DNA from 3 places in the Arthrobacter sp. B2I5 genome. Region 1 is predicted to be linked to each of the others. Evidence: riboswitches for the same ligand, from Rfam matches in the RefSeq annotation. Region 1 holds a riboswitch; each other region holds the start of a gene.

The links. Region 1 has a riboswitch for S-adenosylmethionine ahead of QFZ60_RS13795 (bifunctional o-acetylhomoserine/o-acetylserine sulfhydrylase). Riboswitches for the same ligand answer to the same signal wherever they lie in the genome.
Region 2: it holds a riboswitch for S-adenosylmethionine, as region 1 does, so the genes downstream of both, QFZ60_RS00565 (DUF1737 domain-containing protein) here and QFZ60_RS13795 (bifunctional o-acetylhomoserine/o-acetylserine sulfhydrylase) in region 1, are expected to answer to the same signal.
Region 3: it holds a riboswitch for S-adenosylmethionine, as region 1 does, so the genes downstream of both, QFZ60_RS06700 (aminotransferase class V-fold PLP-dependent enzyme) here and QFZ60_RS13795 (bifunctional o-acetylhomoserine/o-acetylserine sulfhydrylase) in region 1, are expected to answer to the same signal.

Annotation. Positions count from the first base shown of each region.
Region 1 is NZ_JAUSYF010000001.1:2,931,457-2,939,343, forward strand. Features, by position in the region: gene QFZ60_RS13795 (bifunctional o-acetylhomoserine/o-acetylserine sulfhydrylase) at 1-1,248, opposite strand, end outside; SAM riboswitch class IV at 1,292-1,406, opposite strand; gene QFZ60_RS13800 (S8 family serine peptidase) at 1,865-2,287, shown strand; gene QFZ60_RS13805 (S8 family serine peptidase) at 2,291-4,036, shown strand; gene QFZ60_RS13810 (VOC family protein) at 4,137-4,775, shown strand; gene QFZ60_RS13815 (HNH endonuclease signature motif containing protein) at 4,968-6,686, shown strand; gene QFZ60_RS13820 (CPBP family intramembrane glutamic endopeptidase) at 7,185-7,887, opposite strand, start outside.
Region 2 is NZ_JAUSYF010000001.1:129,776-137,662, reverse strand. Features, by position in the region: gene QFZ60_RS00585 (pyridoxamine 5'-phosphate oxidase family protein) at 1-347, shown strand, start outside; gene QFZ60_RS00580 (TetR/AcrR family transcriptional regulator C-terminal domain-containing protein) at 389-1,093, opposite strand; gene QFZ60_RS00575 (hypothetical protein) at 1,317-1,571, shown strand; gene opgC (OpgC domain-containing protein) at 1,704-4,169, opposite strand; SAM riboswitch class IV at 4,396-4,511, shown strand; gene QFZ60_RS00565 (DUF1737 domain-containing protein) at 4,525-4,800, shown strand; gene QFZ60_RS00560 (rhodanese-like domain-containing protein) at 4,797-5,207, shown strand; gene QFZ60_RS00555 (O-succinylhomoserine sulfhydrylase) at 5,208-6,416, shown strand; gene QFZ60_RS00550 (DUF1905 domain-containing protein) at 6,413-6,730, opposite strand; gene QFZ60_RS00545 (HNH endonuclease signature motif containing protein) at 6,871-7,887, shown strand, end outside.
Region 3 is NZ_JAUSYF010000001.1:1,406,947-1,414,833, forward strand. Features, by position in the region: gene QFZ60_RS06670 (S1C family serine protease) at 1-642, shown strand, start outside; gene QFZ60_RS06675 (hypothetical protein) at 740-1,117, opposite strand; gene QFZ60_RS06680 (CrcB family protein) at 1,181-1,579, opposite strand; gene QFZ60_RS06685 (CrcB family protein) at 1,576-1,977, opposite strand; gene QFZ60_RS06690 (metal-dependent transcriptional regulator) at 1,985-2,698, opposite strand; gene QFZ60_RS06695 (class I SAM-dependent methyltransferase) at 2,744-3,502, opposite strand; gene QFZ60_RS06700 (aminotransferase class V-fold PLP-dependent enzyme) at 3,604-5,022, opposite strand; SAM riboswitch class IV at 5,060-5,173, opposite strand; partial or broken gene hisN (histidinol-phosphatase) at 5,326-6,139, opposite strand; gene QFZ60_RS06710 (ribosome small subunit-dependent GTPase A) at 6,184-7,299, opposite strand; gene aroA (3-phosphoshikimate 1-carboxyvinyltransferase) at 7,289-7,887, opposite strand, start outside.

The DNA.
Region 1 (7,887 bases):
AACGGACAGCCGGACCAGTCCCGGGGTCACCCCTGCCACTGCCTGCTGCTCCGGCGAAAGCTGGCTGTGGGTGGTCGACGCCGGGTGGATGACCAGGGAGCGGACGTCGCCGATGTTCGCAACGTGGGAGTGCAGTTCAAGGGCGTCGACGAAGCGCTTGCCCGCCTCCGCCCCGCCGGCCAGGTTGAAAGCCACCACGGCACCCGTCCCCTTGGGCCCGTACTTGCGGCCACGTTCGTACCAGGGGCTGGAGGGCAGCCCCGCGTAGGCGACGGATTCGACGTCGTCCCTTCCTTCCAGCCAGCGCGCCACTTCCGTGGCGTTGGCAACGTGGCGCTCCACCCGCAGGCTCAGTGTTTCCAGGCCCTGGGAGATCAGGAAGGCGTTGAAAGGGGACACGGCCGAGCCGAGATCGCGCAGCAGCTGGACGCGGGCCTTGAGAATGTAGGACAGGTTGGCCCCGAGGGCGCCGCCTTCTCCGAGGTCCCGCGCGTAGACCAGGCCGTTATAAGTGGGGTCCGGGGTGTTGAAGCCGGGGAACCGTTCAGGATCCTCGCTGAAGTCGAATTTTCCGGAATCGACAATGACGCCGGCAATCGCCGTGCCGTGACCGCCAAGGTATTTAGTGGCGGAATGGATCACGATGTCGGCGCCCCACTCGAGCGGACGGATCAGGTACGGGGTGGACAGGGTGTTGTCCACGATCAGCGGCACGCCTGCCTGGTGGGCCACCTCGGAGATGCCTTCGATATCCAGGACGTCCTGGCGGGGATTGGACACCACTTCGCCAAAGAAAAGCTTGGTGTTGGGCTGGACGGCGGCGCGCCACTGGTCCAGGTTGTCGGGATCGTCCACGAACGTGACCGAGATGCCGAACTTCTTCAGGGTGTGGGCGAACAGGTTGTACGTTCCGCCGTAAAGGCTGGGGCTGGCCACGATGTGGTCCCCGGCCTCCGCGATGTTCAGGACCGCGAAGGTCTCCGCTGCCTGCCCGGAGCTGAGCAGCAAAGCGGCCAGGCCTCCCTCAAGGCTGGCGATCCGCTGTTCGACGGCGTCCTGGGTGGGGTTGCCGATCCGGGTGTAGATGGGTGCAAGTTCAGCCAGGGCAAAGCGGTTGGCTGCGCTTTCGGCGCTGGGGAACACGAAGGACGTGGTCTGGTAGATCGGCAGGGCACGGGCTCCCGTGGCACTGTCCACTTCCTGGCCTGCATGGATCTGGCGGGTTTCGAAGGACCATCCGTTGGACATCCAAATCTCCTTTGACATGGGCCCGGCATGCATGGAGCAGTACGGGCCGCGCTTGCTCCCGGCTGGTGCCGGACAGCCAGGTCCTCACCCGGGGCACCCCGCCGCGGATGGAGGGTTGCCGGCCAGCGAGCCGGGGCTTGGCGCTGGCGCTCATGACCTGCGCCCAGTCTAGGAACCGGGCGGCCAGTGAGGACAGCATTGTGACGAACAAGGTCATGCCTTGCTGAAGTCCCGGGCGGGCCGCCGTGAAAGCGCCCATGATTTCCTCCGGCTGGATCGTGGTCGCAATGGAAGAGCCACGCGGAGATTTTCCAAGATTCCCACAAGTGATGCGAAGGATCGCCCGAGGTTTGGCCGCAAACCTCCGTGGTTCGGATACCTTGGAAGCCGGAAATCATCCTCCGGTCTCTTCCCGAGCAAGCACAAAAGGAACAGGATTCCGTTGCCCCCGTCTTTGCGCCTGGCACTTACCGCGGCACTGTTGTCCGCCATCACCCTCTGTTCAAACGGTGCACCAGCGCAGGCATCTGCGCTGCCCACGGCGACCACGAGGCCCGCTGCTGCTCCTGAAAGCGCGAATGGCCGCTACCTCGTTCAATTCCCCCCGGGGACGGACGTGTCAGCCGAGGCGCGGGAATTGCGTGCCCAAGGCATCGGCGTCAACCACACGTTTACGACCGCACTCCGCGGGGCGGCGATCAAAGCTACAGCGGCGCAAGCGAATGCGCTGCTCCGTTCCGGCAGGGCCCTAACAGTGGAGGTTGACACGGTATCCACGATTTCCGAAACCGAAAAGCCGGCTCCTTGGGGACTCGACCGCATCGACCAGCAGGCCTTGCCTTTGTCCGGCTCCTACACGCACGAAAGTTCCGGTCTTGGTGTCCGCGCATACGTCGTTGACACGGGAGTCCTAGCCTCGAACGTGGATTTCGGCGGCCGGGTTGCACCGGGCTGGACAGCACTGTCCGACGGTGGCGGGACAAGTGACTGCAATGGCCACGGGACACACGTCTCAGGAATCATCGCCGGAATCGTCTAGCGCGTGGCAAAGTCATCCACAATCGTCCCCGTGAGGGCACTGTCCTGTGACGGGTCGGGCTACTACTCGGACATAATCGCAGGGCTGGACTGGATCGCAGGCGATCATACCCCAGGCACTCCGGCCGTGGTCAACATGAGCCTGGGAGGTCCGGGCAGCAACCTCCTTGACGCCGCAGTCCAGAACGTCATCAACGACGGCGTCCCAGTCGTCGTCGCCGCGGGAAATTCAGCCACGGACGCGTGCACCGCCTCGCCTGCCCGCGCCCCATTAGCCTTAACAGTGGCAGCCAGCGACTCTTCGGACCGGCAGGCTTCCTTCTCCAACTTCGGCCAATGCGTTGACCTTTACGCTCCAGGAGTGGGCATCAGCTCCACCTGGAATACATCGTCGACGGCCACCACATCACTGAGCGGAACATCCATGGCCGCACCGCACGTGGCCGGGGCTGCAGCCCTCGTTCTTTCCCAGCACCCCCTCTTTACCCCTGCACAGGTGACGGAGGCCGTACTCTCGACTGCCGCTACCGGAACTATCAGGGGTGCGGGCACCGGAACGCCAAACCAGCTGCTGCACGTGCCAACGAGTCCCCGGCAGCCGGGCACCTTTTCGTCCCAAAGCCCCTTCCGGCAACTGGACACGCGCGACGGCACAGGAGGCATCAGCGGTCCCGTCGCACCCGGAGCCACCATCCGCGTGCCCGTCACCGGCCGTGGCGGCATCCCCACCATGGGAGTATCCGCCGTCGCCATCAACGTCACCGTCACAGCACCCACCAGCTTCGGCAACATCACGGTCCACGCCGGCGGCATCCCCATTCCAGGGACCTCCAACCTCAACTTCACGCCTAACCAAACGACACCCAACCTCGTCATCACGCCCGTCGCCGCCGATGGAACCATTGCCCTGACCAACAACTCCAGCGGCACCATCCACCTCATCGCCGACACCTCCGGCTACTACATCGCCGGAACACCGGTGGAACCGGGCACCTTTTCATCCCAAAGCCCCTTCCGGCAACTGGACACGCGCGACGGCACAGGAGGCATCAGCGGTCCCGTCGCACCCGGAGCCACCATCCGCGTGCCCGTCACCGGCCGTGGCGGCATCCCCACCATGGGAGTATCCGCCGTCGCCATCAACGTCACCGTCACAGCACCCACCAGCTTCGGCAACATCACGGTCCACGCCGGCGGCATCCCCATTCCAGGGACCTCCAACCTCAACTTCACGCCTAACCAAACGACACCCAACCTCGTCATCACGCCCGTCGCCGCCGATGGAACCATTGCCCTGACCAACAACTCCAGCGGCACCATCCACCTCATCGCCGACACCTCCGGCTACTACATCGCCGGAACACCGGTGGAACCGGGCACCTTTTCATCCCAAAGCCCCTTCCGGCAACTGGACACGCGCGACGGCACAGGAGGCATCAGCGGTCCCGTCGCACCCGGAGCCACCATCCGCGTGCCCGTCACCGGCCGTGGCGGCATCCCCATCACCGGAGTATCCGCTGTCGCCATCAACGTCACCGTCACAGCACCCACCAGCTTCGGCAACATCACGGTCCACGCCGGCGGCACCCCCACCCCAGGGACCTCCAACCTCAACTTCACGCCGAACCAAACGACACCCAACCTCGTCATCACGCCCGTCGCCGCCGATGGAACCATTGCCCTGACCAACAACTCCAGCGGCACCATCCACCTCATCGCCGACACCTCCGGCTATTACATCGCCGGTTAGGCCGAGTTCGATGGCCGATTTTTGACCACATCCACGGGCGAAAATCCAAGTAAGGGTACCCTTAGCTGAGAGCCTGATCACAAAGTGCCAAGATGTTGCCATGCGCATGGATCACGTCTCTTACGCCTGTGAAACCGATGGCCTCGCGGCCACTACCGAACGTATTTCATCTGCCCTCGGCGTTGAGGCAGTGAAGGGCGGGGTCCACCCCCGGTTCGGAACCCGGAATATGATCATCCCGCTCGCCGGGCACAAGTACCTGGAAGTCGTGGAGGTCCTGGACCACCCGGCATCGGACAAGGCACCGTTCGGTCAGGCGGTCCGTGCCCGTTCCGCAGCCGGCGGCGGGTGGATGGGCTGGTGCGTCGAGGTGGACGACCTCGCTCCCTTCGAGGAACGCCTTGGCCGTGCTGCCGTGAACGGCAACCGCAAGTTCCCGGACGGCCGGGAGCTGGTCTGGAAGCAGATTGGCATCCTTGGCCTTATTGCCGACCCCCAGGTTCCGTACATGCTCAAGTGGGAAGGTGACCCGTCGCTGCACCCATCCAACGCCTACCCCAGCAACATCAAGATGAGCTGCCTGACCATCGCCGGTTCCGCCTCGCGCGTGACCGAGTGGCTAGGTGAGCCGGTGGAGAAGCCGCTTGAGGACGTTGCGGTTGAGTGGGTGGCCCCGCACGGAACGCCGGGCATCCTGTCGGTCACGTTCGAAACCGCCAACGGAGCCGTCACCATCTGACGCTCCCCCCTCTCTCCCGGCACATCAGGGAGTTGGGTTTGCCGGGCCACTGCCCGGACCTGCTTCGGCCGCCATCAGGTGGTGACAACGGCGTCACTACCCGATGGCGGCCGAATTCATTTAAGTTGACTGCCGGGCCCGCAAAGACGCCTGCGAACTTTAGTTGTCAGACCCCTGTTGGATGATGTTCGTATGGAAATCAGCAGCGGTGGCGGGGTGGTCTTGGAGGGTGTTCATGCCTCTGTGGCCGCCCTCGACGCGCTGGCTGCTGAGGATAATTTCCTGGCTGCCGGGGTTGGTATTGGGGCTGATGTGGATGTGTTGCAGCGGCGGTACGAGCTCCGGCTGACTCGGCTGGAAGTGGTGAAGCGGCTGGAGGCGCAGCTCGCTGTGGTCAAGGCCCGTGATGCGGTGGAGTGCGTTGGGTTCCAGCACGCGATGCTTCCTCCGGAGGCCCCTGTGCACGAGCGGACGTATGCGGAAATGTCTGCGGTGGAGGAGATCGCAGGGGTCCTGACCATCAGCTCCGGCGCTGCCGGGGCCTTCGTGGAGCAGTCCCAGCGGGTGTGCACCCTGCCGCCACTCCTGGACGCTTTGGCCGCCGGGGACCTGTCCTGGCAGCACGCCAAGATCGTTGCGGACGAAACCGAAGGCCTCACCCCGGACGGTGCCGCCGCCCTGGTGGCACACTTCTTCGACCCTGATGCCCCCAAGCCGGCCCGCGGCGCCGCACCCGGGGAGCTCGCTCCCTCCCGGTTCCGTACCAAGGTCCGCGCCTGGCGGGAACGCCACCACCCCGAAACCCTGGAGAAACGCCACGCCAAAGGCGTCGCGGACCGGCGGATGGAATACACCCCGGACCACGACGGCATGGCCTGGATCTCGCTCCGCCTCCCCGGCGACACCGCCTGCGCCATCTGGAACCGCACCACCGCCACCGCCCGCGGCCTCCAAGGCCCCAACGAACCCCGCACCCTCACACAACTCCGCCCCGACATCGCAGCATCCCTGCTCCTCGGGACAGGCCTGCCCGGTCCAGAAAACACCGCCACCGCTGACACCGCCACCTTCTCCGGAAGCGGGCCGGGTGCAGGCAGCCCGACCGGCTCGGCGGGCCTCACCCAGATAGGCAAGGTCCCCATCCCGCGGGCCGACGTGCTGGTCATGGTCCCGGTGTTCTCCCTCCTCAGCAGCACGGACGAACCCGCAGAACTCGACGGCCACGGCCCCATCCCGGCCTCCATGGCACGCAAACTCGTCACGGACGGGGCGGACTCGTTCTACCGGGTCCTGGTCGACCCCCGCGACGGGGCCCCGCTGGAGATCGGCCGCACCCGCTACCGACTCCCGGAAAACATCAAACAATGGATCCGGATGCGCGACGGAAAATGCACCTTCCCCGGCTGCAACAACCACACCCCGGACAATGACACCGACCACCTCACCGCCTGGAAACACGGCGGCACCACCGGCACCAGCAACCTGGCACAACTCTGCCCCAAGCACCACAGGCTCAAGCACAACAGCCAGTGGAAACCGGATGCGGCGACCACTCGTGAGCCACCGGGCTGGACCTCACCCACCGGCCGCCACTACAAACCCGAACACCCAGACCGGGAGCCAACCCGCTGGCCACCAGGGATGTTGCCGTCGAATGAATCGACGGTTGCACCGGCCGCACCACCGGCGACGGGTGCGCCGGTGGCGCCAGCGTGGCCAGAGCGGGAGGTGGAGGAACCTGACGGCGGGAACCTGCTGGATCCGGATGATCTTTGCGCTACCGATGCCCTCTGGGACGACTTTTACGCGAAGCCCTTCGTATTGCCGCCCGACCCGCAGCCGGACTGGCAGTTGGAGCTGTCGCTGATGCGACTGCAGCAATCCGACTCTGGCTCAAACTTCGTTCTGTGATGGCTCCGGTCAGGCAACGGGCGCCGGCCCAGGAAGGGTCACCAAATCAGGGGCCGCCCAGCAGGCCGCAGCCAAACGTCGCCTTTAGCCGTTCGCACCAGGATAAACACCCTTGCTTCGCCGGAAGGAGGTTCTGCGAGGATCTCGGCCCCACCTGCTGTCGTGCCTTGCCTGGTCATTCCGCTCACGTCGTGATGTGCAGCCGCTGGAGTCGGGCCACAGTCATAGTCGCGGCCGGCGAACTGCACTCGTGAAGGAATTTCCTTTGGCCAGAGAGCCCAGTCAGATGTTTGCTGATGGACGCTCCACAACCGCCCCAGAACCAGAAGTCCAGCCAGCACGGTGACCGCCACCAGCGACCATGCTGTCAACCGCGCCCCCAGGTTCATGGTGCACACGATCCATGAAAGCCAGTTGATGGTCAACAGGTTGTGAGCGCCAATAGGTTCCTTCGAAATCAGCCGTACGATCCCAGGCTTAGCCCCGATGCCCTCGGCCCTAGCCCAGCCCCACGGCTTTGCCGAACAGGCTGAAGCCCACGAAGGCCACGATGTCCAGCAGGGCGTGGGCGATGACCAGTGGCATGACCCGCCGGGTCCGGGTGTACAGCCAGGCGAAGACCACGCCCATCACGGCGTTCCCAATAAAGGGACCGAAGCCCTGGTACAGGTGGTAGCTGCCGCGCAGCAGGGAGCTCACCACGATGGCCAGGGGCACGCTCCAACCGAACTTGCCAAAGCGGTCCAGGAGGTAGCCCACCACGATGACTTCCTCGAGAACTGCGTGCCGGATAGCGGAGAGGATCAGCACAGGAACCGTCCACCAGTAGGCATCCAAGGCACTGGGGATAATGGCGGTGGTGATTCCCAGCGCCCGGCCGGCCGCATAAAGCCCCAGTGAGGGAATGCCGATCAGCGCGGCCAGTCCCAGGCCCTGCAGCAGATCCTTGCCGGGCCGGGCGAAATTGAACCCGAGCTTCTGGAACGCGGAGCGGGAGTTCCCGGCATCACCCGGCCCTGCCTGGCGCTGGTCCGTAAGGAAGTAGAGAACCAGCAGCACCGGCACCAGTGCAAAGATGATGTCCAGCAGCTGATAGGTGAGGTCGAAGTATTCGCGGGTGCTCTGGGAGCGGTTCAGCGTGGACGTGCCCTCCGCCAGCGGAGCGCGGGTCATCTTGTCCAGCAGCTGCACCACGGAGTAG
Region 2 (7,887 bases), 2.8 Mb from region 1:
CCGTGAATTACGTTGTCCACCTGCGCAGCATCGTGTTCCGCACGGCACCCGGGTCCAAGCTCTGGGGCGCCAGGATGGAGCGGCCCGCCGCACTGGAAATCGACGGCTATGATCCCGCCACCGAACTGGCCTGGAGCGTGGTGGTGCGGGGCGATACCGAGATCGTCGAGGACCAGGCCGTCAAGGATGCCGTGGACGGCCTGGGCCTGGAGCCCTGGCAGCCGGGCGAAAAGGCAAACTACGTCAGGCTGAACGCCAAGGCACTGACCGGACGCAGGTTCCAGGTGAACCGGCCGGACGTCTGGAACACCCGCGCGCAGGACCGGCGCCGGGCGTCATTCGAATAGCGCCGCTGCCATAACCCGCGCCTTTGGCGCGGACGCTGCTGTCACGCGCTGGAACCTGCCACCTGCCGCGAGAGCTGCGTTTCCAGCCCGGACAGCAGGATGGTGAGTCCCTGGTCAAGCTCCCTGGCGCCGTCGTACTCTGCCAATGCCGGCGCCAGGGCACGGAGCCGGGGGAATTCCTTTGCGGGCAGGCGGTGGAGCCCCAGGCGCAGCAGTACTTCGTTCTCTTCCGGGTCCACCACGTACTCCTGCAGTTCGTTCAGGATGTGCCCGTAGAGGAAGCCGTAGTAGGCGCGGTAGACATGGAGCGCATCCGCCGGTTCGAATCCTGCCGCCGCGAGCAGGGTCAGGATCTGTTCCAGCGGCCGCAGCGTGCCCAGCGGGCGCAGCCCCAGCGGCGTGGACAGGGGCCGGGTCACCAGCAGGGGGACAACGTTGGGATGCTCGAGCGCCAGCATCCGCAGGTCATGGGCAATGTTCCGCAGCTGGGCTTTCCAGTCCGGGTCCTCGGGATGCACCGGGAGCTGGTCAAGGACCAGCTCCGAAACCCCGTCCAGGAGCGCGGCCCGGTTCTCGGCGTAGCGGTAGAGGCTCATGGGGTCCCGGCCAAGCTCCTGCCCCAGGCGCCGCATGGTCAACGCGTCCAGCCCTTCTGCATCAACCAGTTCGAGGGCCTTGGCCAGCACGGTTTCCCTGCTCAACCTTGCCTTGACAGGTGTGCGGCCTGAAGCACGCGGGGCATCCATGGCGTTGTCCTAGCTGTGGAGGTGGTGTCCCGAATAAATCGAGACGGTTGCATCACTTGTAGTCTACTAGTACAGTCTACATCGTAGACAGGCGCTGACAACGCTGAGGCCCACTGCATTTCAGGGGGACTCAACCTATAAATCCGATGGCCACGTGCAGGACATTGGGTTTTGCTGCTGTAGCCGAACGGCGGCGCCGAGCACTTAGCGAAGGGGAGCCATCATGGCACATTCGCAGTTCGATCTCTTTCTCAACGAAGCCACCTACCCCGACCACGCCTCAGGTTCCAGCCTGGACCGTGACCGCCTCTACGGGCTGTACACCAGCTGGTGCTTCATCAACCAGCAGTCGCCCGGCACCGAGGACAGCTTCTGGTCAGCCATGAAGCACCGGATTTCGCCCCGCCGCAACGGCCTTCGCATGAAGGGTCCTGCCGCTGCCGACTACATCCTTACCAGCTACCCCGGACTGGTCTGAGCCCTCCCGGTTTTAGCACAAGGCCACCGGACAACCAGTGGTACCTGATTAAATGCTGTGGCACACCGTGCCGCAGCATTTTTCATGCCCGCCCTGGCTGGAAACAGGGCGGCAGCCCGGGCTGGCCCGGCGCTAGGTAGGGATGATCCGGAACAGGAACCTGGTGCGGACCATCACCCAGAGCAGCGCCAGGACCACGGCGTAGGCGGCGGTGTTCAGGAAGATGCTTTGCTGCTGCAGCGCCGGAATATTGGCCACGACGGCGATCAGCACCACGTGCATGATGAACACGTAAAGCGTGGCCCGGCCCAGCGGAACCAGGAACCAGCCCAGGAGCCGCTCCACCGGTTTCCAGTAGGCGCTGAGGAACGCGTAGGACGCCACCACCAGGACCAGGACGTTGAGCAGGCGGCCCGGGGCCAGGTATGTGCGGGAGAAGAAGGCGTCGTACATGGCCCGGTAGGAGGCGTCCGGCAGGAGCGCCAGGCGGACATCGTAGCTGTTGGCCAGGTACGGGTTGCCCCAGGACAGGAAGGCCAGCGCGAATGCGGCCGCGGTGCACGCAACTACCGCCCAAGTGTGCCGGGACAGCCACGCCGTGATGCTGCGCCGGTGGTAACCCGCAACCAGCCCGAGCACGAACAGCACCTGCCACACCAGCAGCGGGAAGGAGTCCTCGAACTGCGAGGGCAGGATCCGGAACCGGGTCACGGCCCCCACCGCATATACGCTGAGCGTCGCAACCAGCACCCAGATGGCCTTGCCGCGGTTCAGCGCCGCGAGGATCAGCGGACTGGCCAGCAAAAGCACCACATAGAGCCCCATGACATTGAACTGCCAGGGCCCGAACTGCAGCAGCACGATGGCCGGGAGCACCTGGGGCGGGACGGGGAACTGGAACAGCGATGACATGCCGGCGTACAGGTCATAGGTCCGGCCGGATCCGGTATGCCCGGCTCCACCGGTTCCCTGGTCAACGAATGTGGTCAGGGCCTCGGTATGGAAGAACGGGAGCAGGGACAGGAGGAAGACGCCGATCAGAACAGCCAGTGCCGTCAGGTAGAGCTTGCCGGCGCGGCGCGTGGTGAGGTCCACTACCCGTCCGAAGTCCTCCTTGGCCTTGGGCCCGTACACCATGCCCACCACCAGGCCGGAGAACAGGACGAACAGTTCCGCGCCGGACACGAAGCCCACGGCCTCCTGGGTGAGCAGCTGGAACAGCGAGGCCATGCCCAGGTGGTTCACCACCACAAAGACGATGGCCACTCCGCGCAGCAGATCCACGCGCGAATCCCGGGTGGAGGGATCCCGGTAGCTCCAGGCCGTGGCAGCGTCGATCCGGCGGGGAATCTGCCACAGGGCCGCCAGGAGGATCACCATGGCGGCAGCGACAGACCAGGCGGCGGCCCCCGGGAGGGTGTTGGCCCTGACGTACGTGCTTCCTGAGGCCACGTCGGAGACGGGACCGGTAACGATTGGTGCTGCCTTCAGTCTCTCCAGGGCCGCTTTGGCGATCTCCGGCTGTCCCGTAAGCAGCCAGCTGATGCTTGCCACGCCGGTATCCCTGGTGCTGGTGCGCTCGTCCCAGACCACGGCGGCAGTCCCGGCAAAACCGGAGGACGTGGCAGTTGTTACCACCTGGTCCCACCAGCCGGTTTTGATCTCCGCCTCGGACGCCCCGCCCGAGGCCGGGCTGTAGAAGGCCGCGGTCTGAAGCAGGAAGGGCTTCCTGTGCCCTTCCGAATAGGTGCCGTAGAAGTTCTCATTGCCGGAATCCGTCAGCATCTCCTGGAGTTCGCCGGCCCGCGGCGCGGTGTTGACGGCGGCACCTCCGGCGGTGTCATCGTGATAAGCAGCCAGCCCCACCCAGTCCACGGCGTCATCGCCCGGGTAGTACGGCGCGTAGGCGCTGTCGCTTCCGTCCCAGGCCCCGTCACCGTTCGTGTCCAGGAGGGTAAAGCCCTCGCTTCCCGGCTGCGGCGCATCCCGGTTGCGGTCGAAGGGGTAGTCCTTGCCCAGGTAAGGCGCCCACACCATGGCGGCCGGGCCGCCGTCGTACTTCCTGAACGCTGCCGCAACCGCCTGGAAGGCCTCACGGTAGGCGGCAGGCTGTTGGCCCCAGGACACCCAGCTTGAGTTCATGTCCGGGGCAAACCGGATCAGCAGCTGCCCCTTGAAGCCGGCGGCGAGGCCGCGCACCTGCTTGGCGAACGCTTCTGCCTCGGGTGCGCCGAGCTGATCCAGCGGCACCGATGGCTTTACCGTGAGCAGGGCGTGGGTGCCTTCGGCTCCGGCCTGCTGAAGGAAGCCATCGATGTCATTCCGTTCGGAATCGCGGTACGGAATGGTGATGTCGTGGCCGAAGACGGCCGGGCGGGCGCCCAGCCTGCCGCTGAAGCCTGCGGCGGTGTCCTCGCCCCATTCGAGCACGGCACCAAGCCAGGGCTTTCCCTTCTCCGGTGCAGCCTCCGCCGCATGCGACGGAGCAGCGGCCAGCAGGACCATGAGCCCAATGAGGGCCGCGGCCAGAAACGCGCAGATCGGGTGCCGATGGTTCCGGCGGGTTGCGGCGTGGTGGTGCGATGTGACTGCACGCATGGTGAGAAGCCCCCCGGTACTCATTGCCCTGATGACGCCGGCGGCGCCCCGGTAAGAACTTTATCGGCCCGGCGGCTGCTGACAGCGCGCGGCAGGCGGCCCACCTGCGGTGATGTCCGCCGTCGGACCGTCCCCGGGCGCTGCAACTTCCCTCGGCGCAGCTCAATTACGGAACATGACGACGGCGGCCGTGCGGCCCGGCGCGGCAGGTGTTACGTTTTTGGGGAGTAATGAGTACCGGTGTGAAGCCCTGACTGGCCGGTCGGCAACCCTCCCTTTCGCGGCGGGGTGCCTCAGGTGAGTACTCGGCATATCGACCGATTCGAGCTGCAAGCGTGAAAGAAGGAGATCCGTCGTGTCCGACGCACCCGCCCCTGACGAAAAATTGTCCTACCGCCTGATCACAGGCCCGGACGACCGCTCCTTCTGCGAACGGATCTCGGCTGCGCTGGCTGACGGTTACGTCCTGCACGGCAGCCCGGCAGCCACCTTCAACGGCAGCAGTGTCATCGTGGCGCAGGCAGTGGTCCTTCCGGCAGCAATCGCCTCCGCCGACGCAGCGGTGGCCACCGCGGTGGATCAGCTGGACGCAGACTTTGAGGGCGAGTTCGACGGCGAGGGCCACGCATGAGCTACGCGGGAGATCTCACGCCCCAGGAAGCATGGGCAAAGCTGGAGCAGGGAGCCATCCTGGTGGACGTCCGCACCGAGGGCGAATGGGCCCACATCGGCATCCCGGACACCAAGGCCACGGACAACGATCCCCTCTTCATCCAGTGGACCTTCCCCGGCGGCATCCCCAACCCAGACTTCGTGAAGGACCTCAAGGAGCAGGCGCCGGAGGACCCGTCCGCTGAACTGGTGTTCCTGTGCCGGTCCGGCGCCCGTTCGGTTGCCGCTGCCACCGCCGCCACACAGGCCGGTTTCACCTCCTACAACGTGCTGGAGGGCTTTGAAGGCGAGCCGGACCGCTACGGTGAGCGCACCGTCAACGGCTGGAAGAACCGCGGCCTGCCCACCAACCTCGGAAAGAACTAAGTGAGCTTCAATCAAGACGCCCCGGGATGGAGCCCTGACACCCAGGCTGTCCGCGGCGGGCTGGACCGCACCAACTTCCAGGAAACGTCCGAGGCCATCTTCCTGAACTCCGGCTTCGTCTACGAATCCGCTGCAGCAGCTGAACGGGCCTTCACCGGCGAGGACGAGCGCTTTGTCTATTCGCGCTACGGCAACCCTTCCGTGGCCACGTTCCAGGAGCGGCTGCGCCTGCTGGAAGGCACCGAAGCGTGCTTTGCGACGGCGTCGGGCATGTCCGCGGTGTTCACCGCCCTGGGTGCCCTGCTGGCTGCCGGGGACCGGGTGGTGGCCGCCCGTTCGCTCTTCGGGTCCTGCTTTGTGATCCTGAACGAGATCCTCCCGCGGTGGGGCGTGGAGACCGTCTTCGTGGATGGTCCGGACCTGGACCAGTGGCGCGAGGCCCTCTCCCAGCCCACTACCGCCGTCTTCTTCGAATCCCCGTCCAACCCCATGCAGGAGATCGTGGACATCGCCGCGGTCAGCGAGCTTGCGCACGCCGCCGGGGCCACCGTGGTGGCGGACAACGTCTTTGCCACTCCCCTGCTGCAGCGCTGCGGCGACCTGGGCGCGGACGTGATCGTCTACTCGGGAACTAAGCACATCGACGGCCAGGGCAGGGTGATGGGCGGCGCCATCCTGGGCACGAAGGAGTTCATCGACGGCCCGGTGAAGCAGCTGATGCGCCACACCGGGCCGGCACTCTCCGCGTTCAACGCCTGGGTTCTCACTAAGGGCCTGGAGACCATGAGCCTGCGGGTAAGCCATTCCGCTGCCACCGCCCTGCGGCTCGCGGAGTGGCTGGAGGAACAGCCCGCCGTGAGCTGGGTGAAGTATCCGCTGCTCAAATCCCACCCTCAGTATGAGCTGGCCGCAAGGCAGATGAGCGCCGGCGGTACCGTCCTCACCCTTGAGCTCGCCTCCACCGGCGGGCGCTCCGGCAAGGAAGCGGCCTTCGCGCTGCTGGACGGGCTGCGGATCATTGACATCTCCAACAACCTCGGCGATTCCAAGTCCCTGATCACGCACCCTGCCACCACCACGCACCGCGCCATGGGGCCGGAGGGACGTGCCGCCATTGGCCTCACTGACGGTGTGGTCCGGCTTTCCGTGGGCCTTGAGGATGTTGACGATTTGATCGGCGACCTGGAACAGGCCCTGAAGCAGGTCTAGCCGGGCCGGGAATGGTCCGTCCCGATTTCCAGCTGGACCTGCACACTGTCACCGTCCTTGAGGTGCGCCTTGTCCCTGATTTCCTTTTTGACGGGGAGCAGGTAGGACGCGCTTTTGCTGTCGCGGAACAGCGACGTCTGCCACGCGTGGCCGTCCACCTTGGCCTGCACTTTAATGGAGCCGAATGCCTTGCTGGCCCCTGCCGTTAGAGCGCGGATGTCATCCGCCACCTCTGGCGGCAGGGTCAGGAAGTGCCAGCCGGCTTCGCCTGGGTACAGCCGGAGTTCGGTTTTGAAGGAATACGACGGCGTCACGCGCCGAGTATGGCACGCCGCCCCCGCACGTGCCACAGATTTCGCCGCTGCAGCTATGAGACGGGCACAAGTTTCAGGGCCTTTCCAGACGGCGGGCTTCGCGCCCTCATATTGTCAGACCCCCGTTGGAAGATGCTCTTATGGGAATCAGCAGCGGTGGCGGGGTGGTTTTGGAGGGCGTTCATGCCTCCGTTGCCGCCCTCGACGCGCTTGCTGCTGAGGATAATTTCCTGGCCGCCGGGGTTGGTGCTGACGTAGACGTTTTGCAGCGGCGGTACGAGCTCCGGCTGGAACGGCTGGAGGTGGTGAAGCGGCTGGAGGCGCAGCTCGCCGCGGTCAAGGCACGCGATGCTGCGGAGTGCGTTGGGTTCCAGCACGCGATGCTTGCCCCGGACGCGCCGGTGCACGAACGCACCTACGTAGAGATGTCAGCGGTGGAGGAGATCGCCGGGGTCCTGACCATCAGTTCCGGAGCGGCCGGGGCGTTCGTGGAGCAGTCCCGGCAGGTGTGTTCCCTGCCGCCGCTGATGGACGCGCTGTCTGCGGGTGCCTTGTCCTGGCAGCACGCGAAAGTTGTAGCGGACGAGACCGAAGGCCTCACCCCGGACAGTGCCGCCGCATTAGTAGCCCACTTCTTCAGCCCCGATGCCCCCAACCCGGCCCGCGGCGCGGCGCCCGGCCAACTGGTGCCGTCCCGGTTCCGGGTGAGGGTCCGCGGCTGGCGGGAACGCCACCACCCCGAAAGCCTGCAGAAGCGCCACGCGAAGGGTGTGGCGGACCGGCGGATGGAATACACTCCGGACCGGGACGGCATGGCCTGGATCTCCCTCCGCCTCCCCGGCGACACCGCGTGCGCCATCTGGAACCGCACCACCGCCACCGCCCGCGGCCTCCAAGGCCCCAACGAACCCCGCACCCTCACCCAGCTCCGCCCCGACATCGCAGCATCCCTGCTCCTCGGCACCGGAACCACTGCGGGCCAGGCCAACGGAAGCACCGCCACCGCTGACACCGCCGCGGGCTCCGGAAGCGCGCCGGGTGCAGGCAGCCCGACCGGCTCGGCGGGCCTCACCCAGATAGGCAAGGTCCCCACCCCGCGGGCCGACGTGCTGGTCATGGTGCCGGTGTTCTCCCTGCTCAGTGTCACGGACGAACCC
Region 3 (7,887 bases), 1.5 Mb from region 1:
TTCGGCGCGGCAGAGACGCTGCGCGTGGGTCAGCTTGTGGTCGCCGTTGGAAATCCGCTGGGCCTGGCGGGGTCAGTCACCGCGGGCGTGGTCAGCGGCCTGGGCCGGGCCATCCCGGTCTGGTCGGGCGGCAACCGGCGGGTCATTGAGGATGTCATCCAGACAGACGCTGCCCTGAACCCCGGAAACTCCGGTGGAGCGCTGGCCGATACCCATGCCAGGATTGTCGGCATCAACACCGCAGTGGCCGGCGCCGGCCTGGGCCTGGCCATCCCGATCAACGCCACCACCCGCAGGATCATCTCGGCACTGTTGTCGGACGGAAGGGTGCGCCGCGCCTACCTGGGCCTTGTGAGCACCCCGATCCAGCTCAACCCGAGCGCCGTGATCCGCAGCGGGCGGCGGGAAGGGCTCCGCATCGTCGAAGTGCTGCCGGGCTCGCCGGCCGACAAGGCGGGCCTGTCCGCAGGCGACATCATCGTCACCGCGGGAGGCCGCCCGGTCAGCAACGCCGAAAGCCTGCAGCGGCTCCTGTTTTCCGATGCCATCGGCGAACCGCTCGATGTGGCCGTGCTGCGCGACGGTACAGAGCTGCACCTCACCGCTGTCCCGGAGGAAATGACGGGCAACGGCCCGGCCTGATGGCCGACGGCGGCCCGGCCGTAAGCAGGCACGTCACCCGGGCGGGTTACTGGGGCAGTCATCGATCACGTCATCGGGGCACCGCACCCAGGGGGAGCTATCGGCTGACCGGAGGGGCTTCCACGTCCGCGATGCCCACGAAACGCGTCCCCACGCCGTCGTACTCGCTGCGGACGCAGCCGGGGCGGACGGCGGGAACATCGGACGGCGCATGGTGGCCGCACACCACGTAGGTGAAGTCCGGCCACCACTTCTTGGGCCTGGCCGCCTCCTCGTAACCGCAGACGGCGCATTCCAGGTGCACCCACACCGGCCGCTTGCCCGTCCGGTTGGCGCGCGACTGCACAAGCCAGGGCGGAGGATCGTCCAGGATGCCGCGGAGTTCGGCCTCCGTCATCCATTTCGGCAGGCCGTGGCGCTGCGCCATTTCAAGGGGGACATCAAGGGTTATTGCGGCGTCGCGTCTGCTGATCATCACCTTCCACCATACGGGAGGCCGCCAAATCGCCGGCCGGAACGTCACCGGAAACAGCGGTACCTATGCGGCCAACGCAATCCCCGCGGCTGCGGCGGCAAACCCGAGGCCCAGGTTGACTGACACGTTGAGGGCCGCGGCACCGAACCTGGCTTCGCTGAGCAGCCGGATGGTGGCGGTGGTCCATGAGCTGAAGGTGGTGAGCCCGCCGGCCAGTCCCGTGGCCAGGCCCGCCTGCCATTCCGCGCCCAGTCCCAGCCTGCCGGTCAGCCCGTGTGCCAGGCCAATGATGAAGCACCCCATGACGTTGACCACCAGCGTGGCCCAGGGCCAGTGCAGTGCCACATGGCCGGCCCTGCGGACGCTGCGGATGCTGCTGTGGTGCGCGAACCAGCTGTCGACCGCGAACCGCAGGAGCGCGCCGGCCACGCCAAAGACTCCCACCAGGGCTGCCGTGATCATTGCAGTCCGAGGTTCCGGGCTATCAGCCTTCCGGAACGCCAGCCCAGGCCGGCAGCCGCCAGACCGAGTCCCAGTGACAATCCCAGGTACAGGATCCAGACCGGGTGTGCACCTGCGCGGGCCAATTGGTCCGAGGCGAAAATCACCGCTGAAAACGTGGTGAAGGAGCCCAGCAGGCCCGGCCCGATCCCTGCCCGCAGCCAGAACGCAGTATGCGGGCGGGCCATCCAGACGGTGGTCAGCGCCGCGAGGACGAAACTGCCGCTGATGTTGATAGCCAGCGTGGCCCACGGGACCGAGCCGGGCACGTCCGGAAACGCCAGCCCCAGCCCGTAGCGCAGCTCACTGCCGGCCAGACCGCCGACGGCCACAGCCAGCCAGGCGCGGCCGGTGGGCATCGCCACGTCAGGGACCGTCCAGGCTGCAGCCGGCGTGCGGGGCGTCGCTGGAGACCCACAGGGCGGAGGCGATCTCGTCAGCGAGGTCGAACTCGCGGGCGCCGCCCGAAGCGCCGATCCGCACCACCAAAGCGCCGCCGAAGGGCCGGCGGCCCACCACCTCGACATCGGCGTCGAGGTCGATGTCCTGGGCGGCAAGGTAGCGCAGCAGCTCCGGGTTGTCGTCGCTGATCCTGGTGATCCTGCCGGCATGGCCCGGGTCCAGTTCGGCGAGGAGGTGCGCGCGCGGCATCAGCACCTGCCCGTCGGCAGTGGGAATGGGGTCGCCGTGCGGGTCACGCTTTGGGTTGCCGAGCTTGGCGGCGACCCGTTCGATGAACGTGTCCGACACTGCGTGTTCGAGTTGTTCTGCCTCATCATGGACTTCGTCCCAGCTGTATCCGAGCCGCTGGACAAGGTAGGTCTCAATCAACCGGTGGCGCCGGACCATGGCCAGGGCCAGCCGCAGGCCGTCCTCGGTGAGCGTGACGGCGCTGTAGGGTTTGTGGTCCACCAGGCCCTGGTCCTTGAGCTTGCGGACCATCTCGGACACCGAGGAATTGGCCACCCCCAGCCGCTGCGCAAGCTGGGTGGACGTGATGGGCTTGTCCTGCCATTCCGTGAACGAATAAATGACCTTGACGTAGTCCTCGATCGAGGAGGAGGGCGCGCTGGTCTTCACACGGTCAAGCCTACCGGCTCGGCGTGCGCCGCATGGGATGCGAGGTCATGCCTTGACCGCCCGCCAGGCCAGGGTGAGGTAGGGCAGGTCGATTTCCTGGTCAGGGGTGTAGGCCAGGTGTTCATGCAGGTACCATTCCAGGTTGGCCAGGACCTTGGCTCGGGTGGCCTCGCCGGCGCGGAGGTAGTAGCTGCGGGACTTGGTGAGTTCCATCAGGTCCATGGTGGTCACCGTGTCCTGCCAGTGGGTGACGTGCCCTTCGAGGCCTTGGAATTCGGGCCCGACGACGGGTTTGTGGCCGGGCCGGTAGACGTCGCCTGCGTGCATGATCCGGGAGAGCCGGTGCACCCAGGGAACAGAGGTGTCCAGCTGGTTCCAGACCAGGGCCAGCGTCCCGTGCGGCCGCAGGACGCGGGCCAGCTCGGTGCTTGCCGCCAGGGCATCGCACCAGTGCCACGCCTGGGCAACGGTGACGACGTCGAAGCGGGCGTCGGGCAGGCCTGTCGCCTCGGCAGTCCCCGGCACGGCCGTGGCGGCCGGATAGTGTTCAGTGAGCTGGGCGAGCATGTCCGCGGAGGGGTCCACGGCAGTGACGTGCAGTCCCATGTCCAGCAGCAAAGCGGTGAACTTTCCGGTTCCGGCGCCTACGTCGAGGGCATCGTGGGCATCGGCGGGCACCAGCCACCGGGCCACCTCTTCCGGGTAGCCGGGCCGGACGCGCTGGTAGTGCCTGCCGCCGTCCTGGAAGCTCTGCCCCAGTTCCCTGCGCCGTCCGTGATCAAGCTTGGGGCCACCCCGAACCACGCGTGGCCTCCTTCACCTGGCATCCTGCGGTACCTTTCGAATTTACCGCATCCTCCCGGCCGCCGGATCGATCGCCTGGGCGGCAGGGGTTGGGCGGGGTGTCAGTCGTCGATGCAGGGCGCGGCGCCGGCGGTGCCCGGGGTGTTGGGTGCCCAGTGCGGGTAGGTGCGGGTGTCATTGGCGGGCACCCAGCGGCCGGCGTCCACCACGTAATCCCAGCCCAGACCGTTGCTCCGCAGGGCGCGGATGCCGGCGAGCAGGCGTTCGGCGTCCTCCAGGCGTGAACCGACACCGAAGCTGGCGCGGAGGGAACCGGACGGCAGGCCCAGGCGCTTGAGCAGGGGATGGGCGCAGAATCGGCCGTCCCGCAGTCCCACCCCGTGCTCTGCCGAGAGGTAGGCCGCCACCAGTCCGGCGTCGTAGCCCTCAACGGAGAAGTTGACCACGCCGATGGTGTCCGTTTCGGGGTTGGTGTCCTTGAAGATCTGGTGGACGGTGACGCCGTCGATCCCCTGCAGGCCCTCCACCAGGAAGGAACGGATGGCGGACTCGTGGGCATGCCAGCGTTCCTGGTCCAAGCCTGCAATCACCTGGGTGGCGCGGGCCAGTGTGGCGGCTCCGAGGACGTTCGGTGAGCCCCCCTCATGGCGCGCCGGCCCGGTGGCCCAGCTGACGCCGTCGAGCCTGGCTTCCTTGACCGCGCCGCCGCCTGCGAGGTGCGGGACGCCGGCGTCCAGCCAGTCCGGGCGTCCCACCAGGACGCCGGCGCCGAAGGGCGCGTACAGCTTGTGGCCGGAGAAGGCGAGGTAGTCGACGTCGTCCGCGCTGATGTCCACGCGGCGGTGCGGGGCGAGCTGGGCGGCATCCACCACAATCCGTGCGCCGTGCTCATGGGCCAGCGCGGCCAGGGCACGGATGGGCAGGATTTCGCCGGTGACGTTGGAGGCTCCGGTGACCGCAAGCAGGCTGACGCCGCCCTGTGCAAGTTCGGCCCGAAGAGCCTCCAGGGTGCCGGTGATGGTGTCCGCGGCGACGATGCTGCGGTGCGGGACACCCTGCCACGGCAGGAGGTTGGCGTGGTGTTCGATGTCCAGGTAGAGCACTTCGCCGTCGTGCCGGCCGTCCGTTACCGGCAGGCAACCGGCCAGCAGGTTCAGTGAATCCGTGGTGTTGCGCGTGAAGATGACCGAATCATCCGCGCGGCCGCCGACGAAATCCCTGACGATGCTGCGCGCGTTCTCATACACGGAGGTGCTGATCTGGGATGCGTATCCTGCCCCGCGGTGGACGCTCGCGTAGTAGGGGAGGATCTCGTTAAGGTAGGCCGACACCACGGACAACGCCGGGGCGGAGGCGCCGTAATCGAGGTTGGCGTACCGCACGTGGCCGCCGGAAATCAGCGGTGCCTGGATTTCAGCGCCGGTGACGGCGGCGAGCGGCCGGCCGGCCGCGGCGCGGCGTCCGTTGGGGACGGCGGCTTCGGCAATGACGGGCTGGGGGGAGACGGTGGCAGTTGTCACAGAGACCTCACTTGATGACAGGACTCCGCCATGGGGGAATCCGCGCTTGCCGCATCCGCTCCGGACCGGCCTGGTCGTCACCCGGGGCACCCCACCGCGAATGGAGGGTTGCCGGCCAGCAAACCGGGGTTTTGCGCTGGCACTCGTGACCTGCCTAAAAGCGTAGGACATGGGGCGGCCAGGATTGAAGCCGCGGCGATTGTTAAGGCGTTTATTACGTGCAGCCGAATAAACGACGCCGGACACCTCCCCAGGAAGGTGTCCGGCGTCGCATTATTCGCTTTTTTGCGGAAAGGGCGTCAGCTACAGCAGGTCGTCCAAATACGGGTTCAGGCGGTGCAGGACCTCCGAGTGCAGGATTGAGTTCGTGGCCAGGGCGTTTCCGCCGAACGGGCCGTCCTCGCCTTCCAGGGACGTGAACCGGCCGCCGGCCTCCACCACGATCGGCACCAGGGCCGCCATGTCATAGAGGTTCAGCTCCGGTTCGCAGGCGATGTCCACCGAGCCTTCGGCCACCATGCAGTACGCACCAGAAATCGCCGTAGGCCCGGGTCCGCCAGACATCCTCGGTCAGGCCGAGGAACTCGTCAAGGTTTCCGCGTTCCTTCCAGCCGCCCAGGCTGGAGTACGAGAGGGAGGCATCGGAAAGCTTTGACACGTCGGAGACGCGGAGCCGGGTGGCGGCGGCAAGGGACCTTCCCATGTACGCGCCCATGCCTTTCGCCGCCCACCAGCGCTTGCCAAGGGCCGGGGCACTGACCACACCCACCACCGGCTCGCCCTCATCCACGAGGGCGATCAGCGTGGCCCACACCGGAACGCCGCGGACAAAGTTCTTGGTCCCGTCAATGGGATCGATGATCCAGCGCCGCGAACCGTGGCCGGTGCTCCCGAATTCCTCGCCCAGGACGGCGTCGCGGGGGCGGGAACGGGAGAGCTGGCCGCGGATGGCTTCCTCGGCGGCCTTGTCCGCGTCGGTGACCGGCGTCAGGTCCGGCTTGGTCTCAACGTGGAGGTCCAGGGCCTTGAAGCGGCTCATCGTCTGGTCATCCACGGAGTCGGCCAGGACATGGGCCAGGCGCAGGTCATCGTTGTAGCTCGAAGCGGGTTGGATCATGGTTCCAAACTACCGTCTGCAAACGGTTCTGCCGGGAGAACGCGTCAGTTGACGCTGCCGAGCTCCTTGGTTTCCTGTGCTTCCATCCGTGGATCCGCACCCAGCAGCCGCCGCAGGGACGCCAGACGGGCAGCCCCGGTGGGACCTGCGTGTCCGCCCGCCACCCAGTCGTCAAGGCCGCAGTCCACCGCGGCTGCCGTGTGCTTGCAGCCGCGTTCGCAGTTTTCGATGCCGGGGGAGAGGTCCGGGAAGGAACGCAGGATCCGGTCCGGGTCCACGTGCGCCAGGCCGAAGGAGCGGATGCCGGGGGTGTCGATGATCCAGCTGCCGGGCGGCGCATCCGCCAGCCGCAAGGCAAGGGCGGACGACGACGTGTGGCGGCCGCGTCCGGTCACGGCGTTCACTCCGCCGGTGGCCCGCTCGGCGCCGGTCAGCGCGTTCACCATGGTGGACTTCCCAACACCGGAGTGACCCAGCATCACGGTGACCTTGCCGTCCAGGTGGTCACGGAGGGCAGCCACCGCCGCGCTGTCCAGCCGCGCCGAGAGGCCGTCATCGGACCGGGCGTCGATGCCCGATGCCTGCGCATCGGCTGTCCGGCTGATGATGACCGGGAAGTCCAGGTGGGTGTAGTTGGAAAGGAGTTCCGCGGGGTCTTTGACGTCGGCCTTGGTGACCAGCAGGATTGGCTCGATCCCTGCGTCGTAGGCGGCCACCAGTGCGCGGTCGATGAATCCCGTGCGGGGCTCCGGGTTGGCCGCGGCCACCACGATCACCAGTTGGTCCGCGTTGGCCACCACCGCCCGTTCAATGGGGTCGGTGTCGTCGGCGCTGCGGCGCAGGAGAGTGTGGCGGTCCTGGATCTTCACCAGCCGGGCCAACGTGTTCGGTGCGCCGGACACGTCCCCCACCAGTGACACGAAATCGCCTGCAACCACTGGCGAGCGGCGCAGTTCCCGGGCGCGCGCGGCAATGACAACGCGCTCGTTCTCCGAGTCCTCGTCCACCACTGCGGTATACCGGCCGCGGTCCACCGTGATGATCCGTCCGGTCACGGCGTCGTCATGGCTGGGGCGGTCCTTGGTGCGTGGCCGGGAACCCTTCTTGCTGGGACGGATGCGGACGTCCGATTCGTCCCAGGAACCAGTGCTACGCGCCACTGACGCGCCCTTCCGGTCCGGCTGCGAACCCCGCTTCCTGGGCCAGCATGCCGGCCCACAGCTGTGGGAAGTCCGGCATGGTCTTGGCGGTGGTGCCGATGTCCTCCACCTGGACGCCCTCCACCGCGAGTCCCAGGATGGCACCCGCCGTGGCCATGCGGTGGTCCGCGTAGCTGTGCACGACGCCGGCATGCAGCGGGGCGGGCCGGATCACCAGGCCGTCGCTGGTTTCCTCGGCGTCGCCGCCGAGCCGGTTGATCTCCGCCACCAGGGCCGCGAGCCGGTCCGTCTCATGCCCCCGCAGGTGGGCGATCCCGCTGAGCCGGGAAGGTCCGGAGGCAAGGGCGCACAGGGCTGCCACCGTCGGTGCCAGTTCACTGGTGTCCGCGAAGTCACCGCCCTTGATCTCCGCGCCGCCGGTGACGGTCAGGACGCCGTCAGCCAGGGTCACCGTGGCGCCCATGCTGGCCAGGATTGCGCGCCAAAGGTCTCCCACCTGCTGGGTTTCCGCCGGCCAGTTGGGAATCCGGACCGTCCCCCGCGAGGCAAGGGCCGCCGCAAGGAATGGCCCGGCGTTGGACAGGTCCT